Regions from separate parts of the Priestia sp. 179-F W1.4 NHS genome, predicted to be linked through region 2. Evidence: riboswitches for the same ligand, from Rfam matches in the RefSeq annotation. Region 2 holds a riboswitch; the other holds the start of a gene.
What was found. Region 2 has a riboswitch for thiamine pyrophosphate ahead of ACH0CI_RS14900 (acetylornithine deacetylase). Riboswitches for the same ligand answer to the same signal wherever they lie in the genome.
Positions count from the first base shown of each region.

Region 1: linked by a shared signal. The riboswitch ahead of thiC (phosphomethylpyrimidine synthase ThiC) and the one ahead of ACH0CI_RS14900 (acetylornithine deacetylase) in region 2 are both predicted to bind thiamine pyrophosphate.

Region 1 covers NZ_JBIQFF010000015.1:10,041-17,994, reverse strand. Annotated here, with positions in the region: gene ACH0CI_RS26100 (undecaprenyl-diphosphate phosphatase) at 1-321, opposite strand, end outside; gene ACH0CI_RS26095 (hypothetical protein) at 781-1,071, shown strand; TPP riboswitch at 1,153-1,267, shown strand; gene thiC (phosphomethylpyrimidine synthase ThiC) at 1,382-3,151, shown strand; gene ACH0CI_RS26085 (VanZ family protein) at 3,319-3,774, opposite strand; gene ACH0CI_RS26080 (Ger(x)C family spore germination protein) at 3,972-5,081, opposite strand; gene ACH0CI_RS26075 (GerAB/ArcD/ProY family transporter) at 5,071-6,162, opposite strand; gene ACH0CI_RS26070 (spore germination protein) at 6,155-7,684, opposite strand; gene ACH0CI_RS26065 (cation diffusion facilitator family transporter) at 7,790-7,954, opposite strand, start outside.
Region 2 covers NZ_JBIQFF010000002.1:864,913-872,866, forward strand. Annotated here, with positions in the region: gene hxlA (3-hexulose-6-phosphate synthase) at 232-861, shown strand; gene hxlB (6-phospho-3-hexuloisomerase) at 872-1,429, shown strand; gene ACH0CI_RS14875 (ferredoxin) at 1,543-1,788, opposite strand; gene ACH0CI_RS14880 (ABC transporter substrate-binding protein) at 1,875-2,885, opposite strand; gene ACH0CI_RS14885 (ABC transporter permease) at 2,882-3,625, opposite strand; gene ACH0CI_RS14890 (ABC transporter ATP-binding protein) at 3,622-4,386, opposite strand; gene tenA (thiaminase II) at 4,379-5,050, opposite strand; gene ACH0CI_RS14900 (acetylornithine deacetylase) at 5,056-6,333, opposite strand; TPP riboswitch at 6,448-6,550, opposite strand; gene ACH0CI_RS14905 (MFS transporter) at 6,730-7,954, opposite strand, start outside.

The DNA of each region.
Region 1 (7,954 bases), on a different contig from region 2:
AAGTCCTAACACTCCTGCGGGTAACAAACCAACAATTACCTGCATTAAATTTAAGCGATTTGTCGGTCCAATTGCAGCAGCTGGTTTTTTTCCCAATCCTAATAAATTAATAAAACGATCTTTAAAAATAACAACTACTGCTAAGATCGACCCTAGCTGAATAACAATCTTAAATGTATTAGCTACTGGAGATGAAAATAATTCTTTTGAATTTAACCACAGGTCATCCACAATAATCATATGCCCAGTTGACGAAACGGGAGCAAACTCCGTTAAACCTTCTACAATCCCTAAAATGATTGCTACAATAATTTCCCACATAAAGCTATGTACCTTGCCTTTCTTTCAAATTAATAAGCTTATCGCTTCGTTTTACATGCTCAACTATTTTCCTATTTTGACACTTGCTTTTTTATCATAATTGTTAAAACTATGAAATACAATGTGTATTTGCAAAAAGATAAGAATCTTTAATAATTTGTAATAAAAAGCTTACATGCTACAACCAAAAAACACGATATCAGCTTTTATTTATTTTAAAAAGCAGTCACTATGTTCAGTATAAATTCTGGTCCCTTAGCTAAAAATGAATCATCTAGACTATTTTTCTTTAGTGTGAAAAAATGACTAAATCATTATGTTTTTTCCACCCCCCCTTTACTGTTATCTATCATTTTAATCCAATAGGGCTGACTTATACGACATATCCCCTAAGTAATTTGAAACTTTTTTCTCTCTTTTCTCGTATATAGTAGTATCTTTTTTAGGAGGCTTTTTACTATGAATGGAAATGTACGTACAATGAAATGGGTCACTGCTGGGTATGAAGCCTTGCTGGGAATTCCTTTAATTGGCGCAGGGATTGTTATGGGCTTTAGCTATACTCCTCTTTTTATTGGATTTATTCTTCATGCTATCACACTCATTTTAGCTAATAGACGAGGGTTATCTGCTTATGGAAACATACTAGGACTTGTTACCTCACTGGTTGCTTGGATTCCATTTTTGGGATTTATCATGCATATTATTACAGCTATTGTGATTGCAATAGATGCTGCTAGACAACGCTAATTGTCTAGCTTTTTTTATTTAAGGGTTGATTTTTTACCGAATGATGGTAAACTTAAGCCGTAAATTGAATAATTTGAATGTTATTTCTACTAGGGGTGTCTGATAGCTCAGACTGAGAGAAGAGTGCAATAAAACTCTTTAACCCTTTGAACCTGATTTGGGTTATACCAGCGGAGGGAAGTAGTCTTGAAAAGAATAGTATATGTTTATTCTTTTTTTGCCTATTCCATCGGGTTCTGTCTATCACAGAACCCGATTTTTTTTATGGTTCGGTATAGCTACACTTTATGCGAAACCGGAGGAATATGTAATGTCAAAACAAAATGTATCAGTTTCTATGAAAAAGCCTTTTCCAAACAGTCACAAAGTATATGTCCAAGGATCCAGACAAGACCTTAAAGTACCTATGCGTGAAATTCATCAGTCTCCTACTACAGGGTCTTTTGGTGAAGAAGAAAATAGTCCCGTACGTGTATACGACACGAGCGGTGTTTATACAGATCCCTCTTATGAAATTAATTTACAAAAAGGATTACCGGCTCTGCGCGAAAAGTGGATTGCAGAACGAAACGATGTAGAAACATATCAAGGCCGTACGGTTCAGCCACAGGATAACGGTTATTATGACGGTGATCCAAGAGATCAGTACGATCGCTTTATCACTAAACGTTTACCTTTGCGCGCGAAAAAAAATCAAAATGTAACGCAAATGCACTATGCGAAAAAAGGAATCATCACGCCCGAAATGGAATTTATCGCTATTCGTGAACAGATGGATCCTGAAGTTGTGCGTGAAGAAGTAGCAAGAGGACGTGCAATTATCCCTAATAATATCAATCACCCTGAGAGCGAACCGATGATTATCGGCCGCAAATTCCATGTGAAAATTAATGCTAATATCGGAAATTCAGCTATTCGTTCAGCTATTGAAGATGAAGTAGAAAAAATGACATGGGCAACGCGTTGGGGAGCCGATACAATTATGGATCTATCAACAGGAAAGGATATTCACACAACACGCGAATGGATTATCCGCAACTCGCCTGTTCCTGTAGGGACCGTTCCTATTTACCAAGCGCTTGAAAAAGTAAAAGGCGTAGCAGAAGATCTAACGTGGGAAGCATACCGCGATACATTAATTGAACAAGCAGAACAAGGTGTTGATTACTTTACTATTCACGCAGGTGTTCTTTTACGTTATATTCCTCTGACAGCGAAACGTACGACAGGTATTGTTTCACGCGGAGGATCCATCTTGGCGCAGTGGTGTTTAGCTCATCATGAAGAGAACTTTTTATATACTCGCTTTGAAGAAATCTGTGAAATCTGTAAAGCATACGATATTGCTATTTCGCTTGGCGATGGGCTACGTCCTGGTTCCATTGCAGATGCTAATGATGAGGCACAGTTCGGTGAATTAGAAACGCTTGGTGAATTAACTAAAATTGCTTGGAAACACGATGTTCAAGTTATGATTGAAGGTCCTGGACATGTTCCAATGCATCTCATCAAAGAAAACGTAGATAAACAAATGGAAATATGCCAGGAAGCTCCCTTCTATACTCTTGGACCGCTTACAACCGACATCGCTCCAGGCTATGACCATATTACATCAGGTATTGGTGCTGCAATGATTGGCTGGTTTGGGACAGCTATGCTTTGCTACGTAACGCCAAAAGAACATTTAGGACTCCCGAATAAAGAAGACGTTCGCGAAGGCGTTATCACCTATAAAATTGCTGCGCATGCTGCTGACCTTGCAAAAGGCCATCCAGGAGCACAAAAACGCGATAATGCTCTGTCTAAAGCAAGATTTGAATTTAGATGGAATGATCAATTTAACCTGTCACTAGATCCAGAGCGCGCAAAAGAATATCACGATGAAACACTTCCCGCTGAAGGTGCTAAAACAGCCCATTTCTGTTCAATGTGTGGACCTAAATTCTGTTCGATGCGTATTTCTCAAGATATTCGTAACATGGCTCAAGAAAATGAAAAAGATGTAAACGAAGTAAGAAAAGAAGGAATGAAAGAAAAAGCTAAAGAGTTTGTTAACAGTGGTTCAAATATCTATCAATAATGAAGTAGAACAGCTTAAAAAACAAATTAAGCAGCTTGAAGGAAAGTTATTATTTGTTCAGCAAAATTGTCAGCACATTATCGTTGAATCCTCACATTCTTCCGTAAGACGCTGCATTAAGTGTTTCTATCAACAAGATGCAAAAAGGACTTCGTAAAGAAGTCCTTTCATCTTTTTTTGAAACGTGCTTTCAGCATGTTCTTAATCCAATATAGTATTTTAATAATAACCCAGCCTATAAATGTACCTAGCGTGTTCAAAAAGATATCATCAATATCAAATACTCGTTCCGTTAGCTTGTACTGTAAAATTTCAATCAGAAAACTGATTAAGAAACCCGTCGTAAAGACTTGAATAAAACCGTCAAACCACTTCATAAACAACGGAATAAACATTCCAAGCGGCGCAAACATCACGATATTTCCCAGTATATTTGTCAGAGTGAGCATTATATTACCGCTGTCCCACATCAGACGGATTGTACTAAATAAATCCAAGTTCATTGCTTTTCCGTAAACATGTTCGTTTTCCCGTATGAGAGTAGCATAAATGACCACTGCTGTATACGCAATAAATAGAGTGAACATGACTTTTTTAACAATTGACCTGATGCTTACATTCACTTCAACATCACCTTCTTTGACTCCCAAAACCATTTATTATTATCTATATGTACCCGTCCACTGCTTTCATTCGTAGTGAATGCACTTATATGCTTTTTTATCCTATCACATCAATAAATAAATACAATTCCCTTTTTGTTATTTTGTAAACTAAAATTTTTTCAATTAAAAAAGCCACGCTTTTCGCATGACTTTTGTTAATTAATAACTCCACGATGGATAATTTCCACTTGTACTTTCGGATTAATCGAGATGTTTTTATAGTCCTGTCTCCATTTAAGCCTTTTCCATATACTCGGATGATAAGCAGCTACTTCTCTTCCTATTTCAAGAAAATCACAGTTAGCTTTTTGCAGCTTTTCAACTACTTTTTCAGCTTTCTTTTGTAGAATCTTTTCAATTTCTTTCTGTACGTTTTTTGTTAATGCAGGAGATGACATTTCATTTTTAGTAAATTCATTAATACTTACTTTTATATTTAGCGGTATGATTACTTTTGCTCCGTGCACCGCATCAGGTTTAACGTGCATTTTTGCTTTAGCATCTGACACATCATACGATACTACATACTGTTGATCATGTATGGTAATTTTGTGACTCATAATCATATATTTGTCTTTTTGATTTCCTAATAAAAGAAGCGCCTTAGATTCATCGGAATTTAATGTAATACCTGAAAATTTATCTTCATTAAACAAAGCTGTACCGATTACATCAACGGTCTTATTTTCAGTATTTAATTTCATATAAGGAAGAGCTAGCCCTTTTCCTTCATCAAACAACACGGTACAAAGTGACTGAAGAGTTTCAATTGGCACTAAGGAATTGACTTCAGCCGTATGGACAACTCCGTCTAAATATTCTCCAATTAGCTCTTCTCCTACTTGCTGTAGCTCAACTATCGTACTCGGTTTCCCTTCTACAATGACATACTTAGCCGTTAGAGGACTTTCCGGTGTGCGATATAAGACGTCTGATAATTCTAGTATACCTTCTTTAGCTAATCGATCTTCAAATAAGATTATTCTCTTTTTGGCAGACATAACAATTCCAGAAACCTGCTGGTTAATTTTTGTACGATCGTCTCGAGGTGAATCCCCTGCTACATGATAGGTTTTATTCACTAATGTCCCTTCTTTAGACGTATAGGAACGGATCGCAATAGTAGAAATCACCTTATCTTTCTTTTTTTCATAAGCCACTGTAGACAAAAACATCGTATCTTTTAACAATTTTTGATCCCAGCATCCCGTTAGAAAACTTAAAACTAAACATATGCTCATTATCTTGATCAGTTTATCCTTCATTTTTTACAGTTCCTTTTCTAATCCATGACAGTAATAGCAAACAGATAGGAATACAGAAAATGAATACGTAAATTAAATAATTAGTTGTTTGAGACAAAGCTGCGACAAGCTGATCCGTTTTTGAAAAATAAATGGAAAGACCTGTTACAAATATCAATACAATTGGAACAAATGGACGGTGAGTTTTCTTTTTGAAGATTTCCTGCATGCCTACACTTGAAATATATACATATATAATAAGGGACGTAATAACAGAAATGATCCAAAAAGTAATAAAAACCAAATCGATTCGTTCGATAACTGAGTTTTGCGTCGCCTTCAAAATATATAAAACCGGTTCTGGTACAATTAAAATTTCATCTGGGCTAAAAAACATATAACAAGCAATGATAATATACACATATAAAATCGTAACGATACAATTACTAAGCATGACCATTTTTAAAGTCGTCGTAGACTTTGCTTTTACAAACGGTGCTAAAATTAAGATAGCTTCAAAACCTAACATTGAGATACTTCCTTCTTTTGACGCCAGCAAAATATTTTGAATACCGCTGTGCCCAATCGGAAATAGATACCGGACATCGGCCTCTTTATAAGCATTTGACACCAATAATACCAAAATAATTAAAAATACAGATACAATAGTAAAAAAACGCCCTATATTGCGTACATTCTCTTTTGCAAAATATAACGCAATAACAACTAATAAAAAGACAAGAACATAAGCTGGCGTCAAGTGATAAAGCCAGCGCTTTAACACGTTTACATATAAAACCGTAATGACACTTGAGACAATAATGTAATAAAACACATATCCTATATTCAAAAAATTACCTAACCACTTACCAAGCAGCTTGCTAGTCATCTGATACAGCGTTAAACCTGGCAAACGATGCGTTAATCCCCAGTGGAATAATGTAATGACTTGAATAATACAACCGCTCATTAACATGGAAATCCAGCCGTCCGTATGCGCCGTTTTAAATAAGTTATAAGGTAACCCTAAAACACCAATCCCAATTTGAGTTTGTAAGATGATAAAGAACAGCTGACTGGCTGAAATACTATTTTTATTCATTTGAATCCCAATTCCTTATCGCTTTTTGACGTTTACGTTTTTGAGGCTTAGCATTAGCAGGCCTTTCATTCAAATAAAGCTGATGCATCCTTACAAAGACATCCTTTAAGCCGGAAAATCTAAATGGAGCAAAAGGAATTAAGTAAGGCATCGTAATGGACTCTAAAATAACTAAATGCATAACGATGAGCACTAGTACAAAAACAATACCCAAATAGCCAAAAACGGCTGCTCCGATCATCATAGGAAAACTTAAAATTCGCAGCGTTGTGCTCATTTCGTTTGATGGCACAACAAAGGAAGAAACGGCTGTTAGAGCAATAACAATAATCATCATATTTGAAACTAAACTCGCTTCAACAATTGCTGTGCCGATAACTAATCCTCCAACTACCCCGATGGTTTGAGCAATGGATGAAGGCAGCCTGAGCGATGCTTCTTTTAATAGTTCCAATATCAATACCATAATAAATGCCTCTACTATCGGAGGAAACGGAACGTTCTCAAGAGATCCTTTTACCGTAAATACTAAGTCCAAAGGAATTAACTCGTAATGAAAAGAAATCGTTGCAATATAAATCGCAGGTAAACTCATGGCAACAAAAAAACTGAACACGCGTAAAAGTCGAAAAAATGAGCCATAAAGTGCACGTGTATTGTAATCTTCAGGCGATTGATAAAAAGTAAAAAAGTTAACAGGAGCAATTAACGCAGAACTATTTCCATTTGTTAAAACGGCCATTCTGCCTTCTAACAGATTACCCATTACCCGGTCCGGCCTTTCTGTGTTCAACAGCTGAGGAAAGGGTGAAAGAGGCGAATCTTCTAAAGCCTCTTCAATGATGCTCCCACTATCTACTCCATCCACTTCAATTTGTTTGATACGATCAATAATCATATTACAAATTTCTGCGTTTGCTATATTTTTCAAATATAAAACTGCCACTCGAGTGCGTGAAATACTGCCTACTTCGATATAGCGTACAATAAGGCTTCCATCTAAAAATTTTTGCCTCATCATGTTTAGATTTTTGTCCAAGCTCTCGACAAAACTTTCCTGTGAACCCCTAATCACTTTTTCATTCAGGGCTTGATTAACTTCTCTTGTAGCCGTTTTGGTAGAATCAATTGCATACACAAACGGATCATTCTCTATTAATAAAACAGACGCACCTCGGCTCATTAAACTAATCATTTCATTCAAATCTTTTGTAGGAGTAATTGAAGCGGCCTGAATAATTTCACTTATCTTTCCTTCTTTTTCGATTAATAAAGGTTTGATCACATGCTCATTTAATTTCACTGAATCCATAAGAGGAACAAAATAAACTAAAAGCGCACGCTCATAATTGAACTTTAGCCACCTTTTCCCTATATCGCTCGTATAGTCTAACCGTTCTTCTAGCACATTTAGAGTTTCTTCTATGTTTGTACCAAGTTCAATTTCTATTTTTGGCTCCTTTTCTTCAAGGGAGATAGGACTTTTTTTTCGCTTAGGCCTTCGTTTAATTAACAGTGCCACTCACCTGCCTCGATGTCTCTTGTTAATATTCATTGTTTCTAAAAAAATAAATAGTATGTAAAAAAAATGCAAAAAGACGCAGCGGAAAATTTTCGCTGCGTCTCTTTAATCTGGATAATAAGGATTCAAATGGATTAATACTTCCTGAATATTATCATGCTTTTTCATAAGTGTAGCTTTGATTTCTCGTCCTAAATCATGACCTTCCTTAATTGTTTTAAAGTGGTCAATTGAAATACGTACATCCACTAATATGTAATGGCCATGTTC
Region 2 (7,954 bases):
TTATGCGGATGATATTACTCAATATCATCCGCATTTTTAATAAAAATTAAGCGGTTACAAGACTGATATGTCCATTAGTATACTTCTGTATACTATCATTCCCCACACTATTTGTGGGAAAAGTGCGTACTTTTAAGAACCTCAAACTGCGGGTACAATAACTACACCAGCTGCTTTTTATGTAAAAAGGCACAAAAGGTATCTATAGATTTCTGTAAGGAGTGGAGTAGAATGGAATTACAATTAGCATTAGATCTTGTTAATATTTCTCAAGCAAAAGAGGTAGTAAAAGAAGTTGAAGAACATATTGATATCGTGGAAATCGGTACACCTGTTGTAATCAATGAAGGGCTTCGCGCCGTTAAAGAAATTAAAGAAGCATTTCCTAATTTAAAAGTATTAGCTGACCTAAAAATCATGGATGCAGCTGGTTATGAAGTACAGCAAGCTTCTCAAGCTGGAGCAGACATCATTACCATCTTAGGTGTGGCTGAAGATATGTCAATTAAAGGTGCAGTTGAAGAAGCGAAAAAACAAGGTAAAAAAATTCTAGTCGATATGATTGGTGTAAAAGATATTAAAGGACGCGCAAAAGAGCTAGACGAATTTGGCGTTGACTATATCTGCGTACACACAGGATACGATCTTCAAGCAGTTGGTCAAAACTCTTTTGAAGATTTAGTAACAATCAAAAGCGTTGTAAAAAATGCAAAAACAGCCGTTGCTGGCGGCATTAAATTAGAATCTTTACCTGAAGTAGTAAAAGCACAGCCTGATCTTGTTATCGTTGGCGGAGGCATCACGAGCCAAGATGATAAAAAATCAGTTGCTTCTCAAATGAAAGAGCTTATTACAAATTAAGGAGCTTTCTATGCAGACGAGCGAACATTTAAAAACGGTTATGAATGAGCTTTTACAAACAACAGCTCTAATCGCTGACGATGAAGCTGAACAGCTTGTAAATGGCATCATCTCATCTAAAAAAGTGTTTGTCACAGGAGCAGGCCGTTCAGGTTTTATGGGCAAGTCGTTTGCTATGCGTATGATGCATATGGGCATTGATGCTTATGTCATTGGAGAAACCGTGACGTCCACTTTCACGCAGGATGATTTATTAATCATCGGATCAGGTTCTGGCGAAACGAAGAGCTTGATTCCTATTGCTCAAAAAGCAAAAGAACTTGGAGGAAAAGTTGGAGTAGTCACGATTTCCCCCGATTCCACGCTTGGCAAGCTGGCTGACTTCATCGTGAAGCTGCCCGGCGCTCCGAAGGATCAAGAACAAAGCAGTTATCAAACCGTACAGCCTATGGCGTCACTGTTTGAACAAACGCTTCTTCTTTTTTACGATGCGCTGATTCTTCGCTTCATGGAGAAGAAAGAACTTGATACTCATACGATGTACGGAAAGCATGCAAATTTAGAGTAGAAAAAGGTCTTGCCTAGGCAAGACCTTTTTTGTTTTGGAACTTTCTATATAACCAAATATTCACTTATCAGATAACTAAATGTACTTTATCATTATTTATTTTTTCAAAAGCCCTATTCGAATTTTGCTGCATCTCCATAAAACGGCTGCTCTGCAACTTTAATCGAGTCTGTTGGACACCCTTCGTACGCTTCCATCATCTCATCTTGCTGATGTTCAGGAACTTCTTTTGTTCCTTCGTTGTTATCTAATACGGCATAAGCAAGACCTTCTGAATCATAATCATAAAGATCTGGCGCACTCCCTCCACATGCTCCGCAAGCAATACATGTTTCCTTATCTACTATCGTAAAAGCCATAAAAAAACCTCCTTGACCTTTTCACTTTCTCTTTCAGAAAGTTACGTTCAGTATAAGGAGGTTTTTTTAAATTCGTCTTAAATTATTTACTGAGATTCCCCAATATTCTCAAACATCTCATCTACATTTGGCTTTTTCTTAATTAACCCTGACTCTTTTAACCAGTCAACATTTGATTGCCATGATTCTTTCGTTTGACTGCCGAATCCTTGTTCAGACTTCATTTTTGGAAGTAAGATATTCAAACTTTTTGTTTCCACATCTTTTTCGAGCGGAAAGTTTGATTTATCTTGATTATCTAACAAAATTTGAAGTGATTCTTTTGGATGTTTCTCCGTGTATTCATACCCTTTTGTCGCGGCACGCCAAAACGCTTTAATCGTATCAGAATCTTTTGCCCACGTTTGATCCCCTGTAACGGCCACTAGCTCGTAATAAGATGGCACGCCGTAATCTGACGGATCAATGTCAACCGTTTTGTATCCTTTTTTGTGAAGCAATGGTACTTCGTGGTTAATATACGCACCTATTACAGCATCTACTTTTTTGCTAATCAGCGATGAATTTAACTCAAACCCTACGTCTACTAGTTTTACTTTATTCGGATCTCCTCCATCGCTTTTCACCATTTTCTTTAGAACAGATTCACTTAATGGTGTTCCGCTGTATCCTACTACTTTTCCTTCTAAATCTTTAGGACGCTTAATACCGCTATCTTTCAATGCCACAACCCGGTTTAGCGGAGATCTTACAATCGCTCCTACCGACTTTACCGGCACATCTTCATTTGCTCGTGCCATTGCTACATCAGGCTGATAGTAAAGGCCGAGCGTGACTTTCCCTGCAGCTGCTAAATTAAGCGAGTCTGTTGGATTAGCAGGAAATTGTACTTTTACATTCAGCCCTTCTTTTTTGAAATATCCTTTTTCTTGTGCAGCGTAAATGAAGCTGTGCACTGCATTTGGATACCAATCAAGCATAATTGTAACGTCTTTTAATTTTTTACTGTCACCAGCTTTATTTTCCTTGTCCTGACCGCAAGCAGCGAGCATCAAAACAAGCAGCAGGCTTAAGCTAATCGCAAACCATTTTTTCATTCTGTTTTCCTCCACTTTAATGAACGTTTTTCGAAACCTACTACAATAATAAAAAATAAAATACCAAGCGCGGATAAAATCACAATTGGTGCAAATACACCAGCTGCATCAAACTGTGTCATCATGCGACGACTGAAATATCCTAAGCCTGCTTGCGCACCCAACCATTCCCCAATGGCAGCACCTATTATACTAAAGGTAACCGCTACTTTGAGTCCCGAATAAAAATGAGGCAGTGCAGAAGGAATGTTCAACTTAAAGAAAATATCTTTTTTTGTTGCTCCCATCGTTAACATGAGTTCTTTTAACTCTTTGTTTGTAGAACGAAGCCCGTCAAATGTGCTAACGGTAATGGGAAAAAACGTAATTAATACGGTCACAATCACTTTGCTCCAAATGGAGTAGCCAAACCACAGCACAAATACAGGAGCAATGGCAATGGTCGGGATCATTTGTGACGCAATAATAAGCGGATAAAAAGCACGCTCAATAAGCGGACTCCAATTCATCCACACAGCCAGCAGAACCCCTAGCACAACGGATATTACAAGCCCAATTACGACAATAGATAACGTAGCTGGTAAATGCTTAAACAATAAATCCATTCGCAGCTCCCAAAGCTTCGTTAAAATACCGCTGGGCGTTGGTAAAATAAACGGATAGTTTACAATGCGTGCTCCAATTTCCCAAGCAGCCAGCAAAATGACTACTAAAATCACTGAAGCCCCGTACTTTTTCATGTGTTCACCTTCGATCTTAGCTGTTCAATTAAATAATCTTTCACATCAAGCACTCGCTGTTGATTCAGATCTTTTTGCGTTCGAGGTCTGCTAAGCGGCACTTGAATTTCTTCAAGACAACTTACTGGCTTGTCTGAAAAGATAAAAATGCGATCTGATAAAAAAAGCGCTTCATTGACGTCATGAGTGATAAATAAGATGCTATGTTTACGCTTTTGCCATTGTTCAAGCAGCCATTCCTGCATTGATAAACGCGTAATGGCATCAAGTGCACTAAAAGGCTCATCTAAAAGCAGTACGTTAGAACCGCTTAATATCGTTCGCAGAAAAGAAACACGCTGCTTCATCCCTCCGGATAAATCACTTGGAAAACGATTTTCATACCCTTTTAAACCAAACTCTTCGAGCAGCTGAGATACTTGCCTATGAGCACTTGCTTTTGACACATTGTGAAGCTCAAGCGGCAGAGATGCATTGTCTAAAATCGTGCGCCACGGAAGAAGCAAATCTTGCTGCGGCATATAGCCTACTTTTCCTAGTCGCTTTTCATAAGACTTTCCGTTAATCACGATATCGCCTTCACTCTGCTGTTCAAGACCTGTAATGAGACGAAACAACGTACTTTTCCCAGAGCCGCTCGCTCCAACGATACTGACAAACTCGCCTTCTTTCACGTCTAAGTTTAATGATTTTAAAATCGCTTGATCACCGTTCTTGTACGTAAAACTGACGTTTTGAAAAGATAACACAGACCTATTCATGAATTGGCCACATCGCTTCGTTATAAGCCATATCCCAGAACATATACTCAAAACGCGTCGTATTCAAGAAAATTTCTTCAAGCTTTTCTAATTCCACTTCTGATTTATCTTCAGTAAGTGAGTCAAATAAATTGATACACCATGTCGCCAGTTCTCCAAATTCTTCTGAGCTGTACATTTCAATCCACTCACGGTAAAACTCATTGTTAGCTCCAGGCTTTTCACTAAGTTCTTTTCCTATTTCCCAGTAGCTCCACATACAAGGCAAAAGAGCGGCTACTAATTCAGCTAATGTTCCACTTTGACCAACGTGCAGCATATAGTGCGTGTATGCAAGCGTTGTAGGAGATGGCTGCGCTTTTTCTAATTCTTTTTCGCTGATTTCAAATTTCTTGGCATACTCACGGTGCAGACTCATTTCTTCGTTTAATGTAGAATCTAAAAGGGCTGCAAATTTCCCCATCGTTTGAAGATCCGTAGCTTTCATGGCTCCAATCGCAAATAATTTGGCATAATCAATTAGGTAAAGGTAATCTTGAATCATGTAGAAGCGAAACTTCTCCTTTTCAAGCGTTCCATCTCCCATCCCCTGTACGAAGGGATGATTATGATTTTGACGCCAAATAGGCTGCAGCTTTTCGTATAATCGTTCACTAAATTTCATGATGATCACTCCTTATGCGTATGCAGCCACGTATAAATGAACTGCACTATCACTTTTGTATATTGAACAAGCTGATTAATATCTAATTGTTCGTTCACAGCATGTGCATTTGCTAAATTTCCCGGACCGTAAATAGCGGCGGGAATTCCCGCATCAGCTAGCCATCCCCCGTCTGTTACGCTAGTTGACACATCAATTGGAGGCTTTTTCCCTTCCATTTGTTCATGAGTATTTGCAAGCAGCTGCACTCCTGCATGATTTTCATCAATTTCTAATGACGGAAAGATTTCTCCTCTGTCTTCAATCATTGATGTGCCTCCCCATTCAAAGGTTGGCAGATTATCTTTTAACCATGGATCTGCTTTTGCAATAGCTATAATATATTCTTCCACTTCTTTTGATACTTGGTCGTACGATTCATTAGGATAATAGTGAACGGTGATCCACAGCCTGCATTCATCTGCAATAAAAGCAGCATGTCTTCCGCCTTCGATTACTGCTGGATTAATCGTATTTGTCCCTGGCAAAAATCCTGGATAGCTCTTTGTAACAGCCCAGTGACGCTCCAATTCTTGTAGCCCTCCGATCACTTTTGCCATCTTTTCAATAGCGCTTGCGGCTAACAGCCCTCCTCCAGCATGAATCATACTTCGGCGTGTACCGTCATGATAGGTTTTACTGCTTTTTATCGTAATCCATCCCGTGATCACTCCGCCTTGACCTTGAATATGTAAATCACTTGTATCGACTACAAGCGCAAAATCAGCTGTATACCCTTTCTGACAGCATTGCAGCGTACCTGCCTCTCCTACTTCTTCTCCTACAACGGATTCAAAAATCAAGTCTCCTGGCAGCTCGATTCCTGCTTCTGTTAAAAGCTGAACTGCAAATAATGCTCCCGCCAAACCGCCTTTCATATCAGCAACTCCGCGTCCAATTATCATATTGTCTTTCACAACAGCTTCAAACGGATTGGTTTCCCACTTTTTATTTTCTTGTACCTCAGCAACATCCATATGGCCGTTAATAATCAAGCTTTGATAGTCAGCCGATTTTTGTCCTTTTAACGTTCCCACTACGATAGGGTCGTTAGAATATAAGTCCCACATATCAATGGAAAAACCGCAGTTTTTAAGAAAATCCGCTACGTACAGCTGCGCTTCATGAGAATTTCGTGCAGGAGGCGCTGGCGTTTTATACGAAACAAGCGTTGTTAATAACTGGATTAACTCTCCTTTGCGCTCCTCCACCTGTTTGACAAGCAAATCAATTGTTTCTTTCATGTATGACACCTTCCTTTACGCATAAAAAAACACTTCTTTCGCAGGAAAGAAGTGTTTTTGTTTATGTACACAAAATTATTATAACGAGTTCGTAAGGAAATCCCATACAAAACATCCATTACAATACCTCTTTCCTACGCTAGTATTACCTAGTTCAGGTTATAAGGGTTAAGACTTATCGTCTCTCTCAGCTTCGAAAGCACCCCTAGTGGTGTTGTATCTCTATGAAATTAATCTATTATCATATGTTTACCTGTAATAGTTTTATCATAGTAAAGCGTTTTATTCAATAGAAAGGTTCATGATATGGTAATGAAAATAGTTTCCTTTTTAGTAGTAAAAGAAAAAGCACACACCTTTTTCATGCAGTGTGTGCTCTTTGTTTTTGTGACATTACTAGTTAGCTATTGGCTTCTTTAAAAATACGCCATAACTAATAGCACCAATTAAAAGCAGTCCTGCTCCTAACAGGAAAACCGCCGTAAAAGTTCCCGTTGCATCTAATATAAACCCTGTTACGATAGGAGCCATTGCCGCTCCTAGAAATCCACCGAAGTTCTGAATAGCGCCGAGTGAAGCAACTTGTTCCTTTGGTGCAATATCCGCCGCTAGAGTCCAAATGACGCCTGATGGCAGCTGTGACGCGAAGTAGCCAATCGACAATAAGACAATACTTAAGGCTGCATTATCAATAAAAGGAACGGGTGCTACCGATGCTGCGGCTAAGATTGCCCCGCCTACAATTGGTATTTTTCTTGCCGTTACTGCATTAATTCCTTTTCGAATAAATCTATCTGAAATTACACCACCAAGCAACACTCCTATGATTCCTGCTAGAAACGGAATAGCAGCAATCCAGCCCGTTTGTTTTAGGCTAAAACCGCGCTCTGTTTCTAAGTAGCTAGGAAGCCAAGTTAAATAAACCCATATCGTAAACATAATTCCGAAATTCCCGATAATCATAAACCATGTGCTTTTATATTTAAACAGCTGTGACCATTTTGCTTGTGAGGTATGACTGATTTTTATCTCTTCTTTAGGGACAGCTTTCACTTTATTGGCAACATAATCCGGATCTCGGTATATCTTTAGCCAAACAAACATCACAATAAAGCCTGCTGCTCCTATAACAACAAACATTCCTCTCCAACTCATTGTTAAAAGCAGTACCGTTAGAAGTGGCGGAGCAATCGCATTAGCAATTTGAGACCCTGTATTAATAATCGAAGTAGGAAGGCCGCGCTCTTCTTTTTTAAACCATCTTTCCGTCACTTTAATTCCTGAAGTAAAAAAAGGAGACTCCGATACACCAAGAAGCATTCTCATGGCATAAAGAGCAGAATACGTGTTAGTAAATGCACTTGCTACCGTTGCCACAGACCATAGGCCTGATGCCCATGCAAACATTTTTTTCGGCCCGTATTTATCAACCAGCCAGCCTGCTGGTAGATTTGCTAAGGCATATGGCCAGAGAAAAGCTGAAAGCAAAAGACCCATTTGTGTAGAAGACAGCCCAAACTCTTTGGCAATCGTGGTATTAGCGATGCTTAAATTAGAGCGGTCTAAATAGTTAACAACTGCTCCAATTAGCAATACAATAATAAGCCACCAGCGTATATTC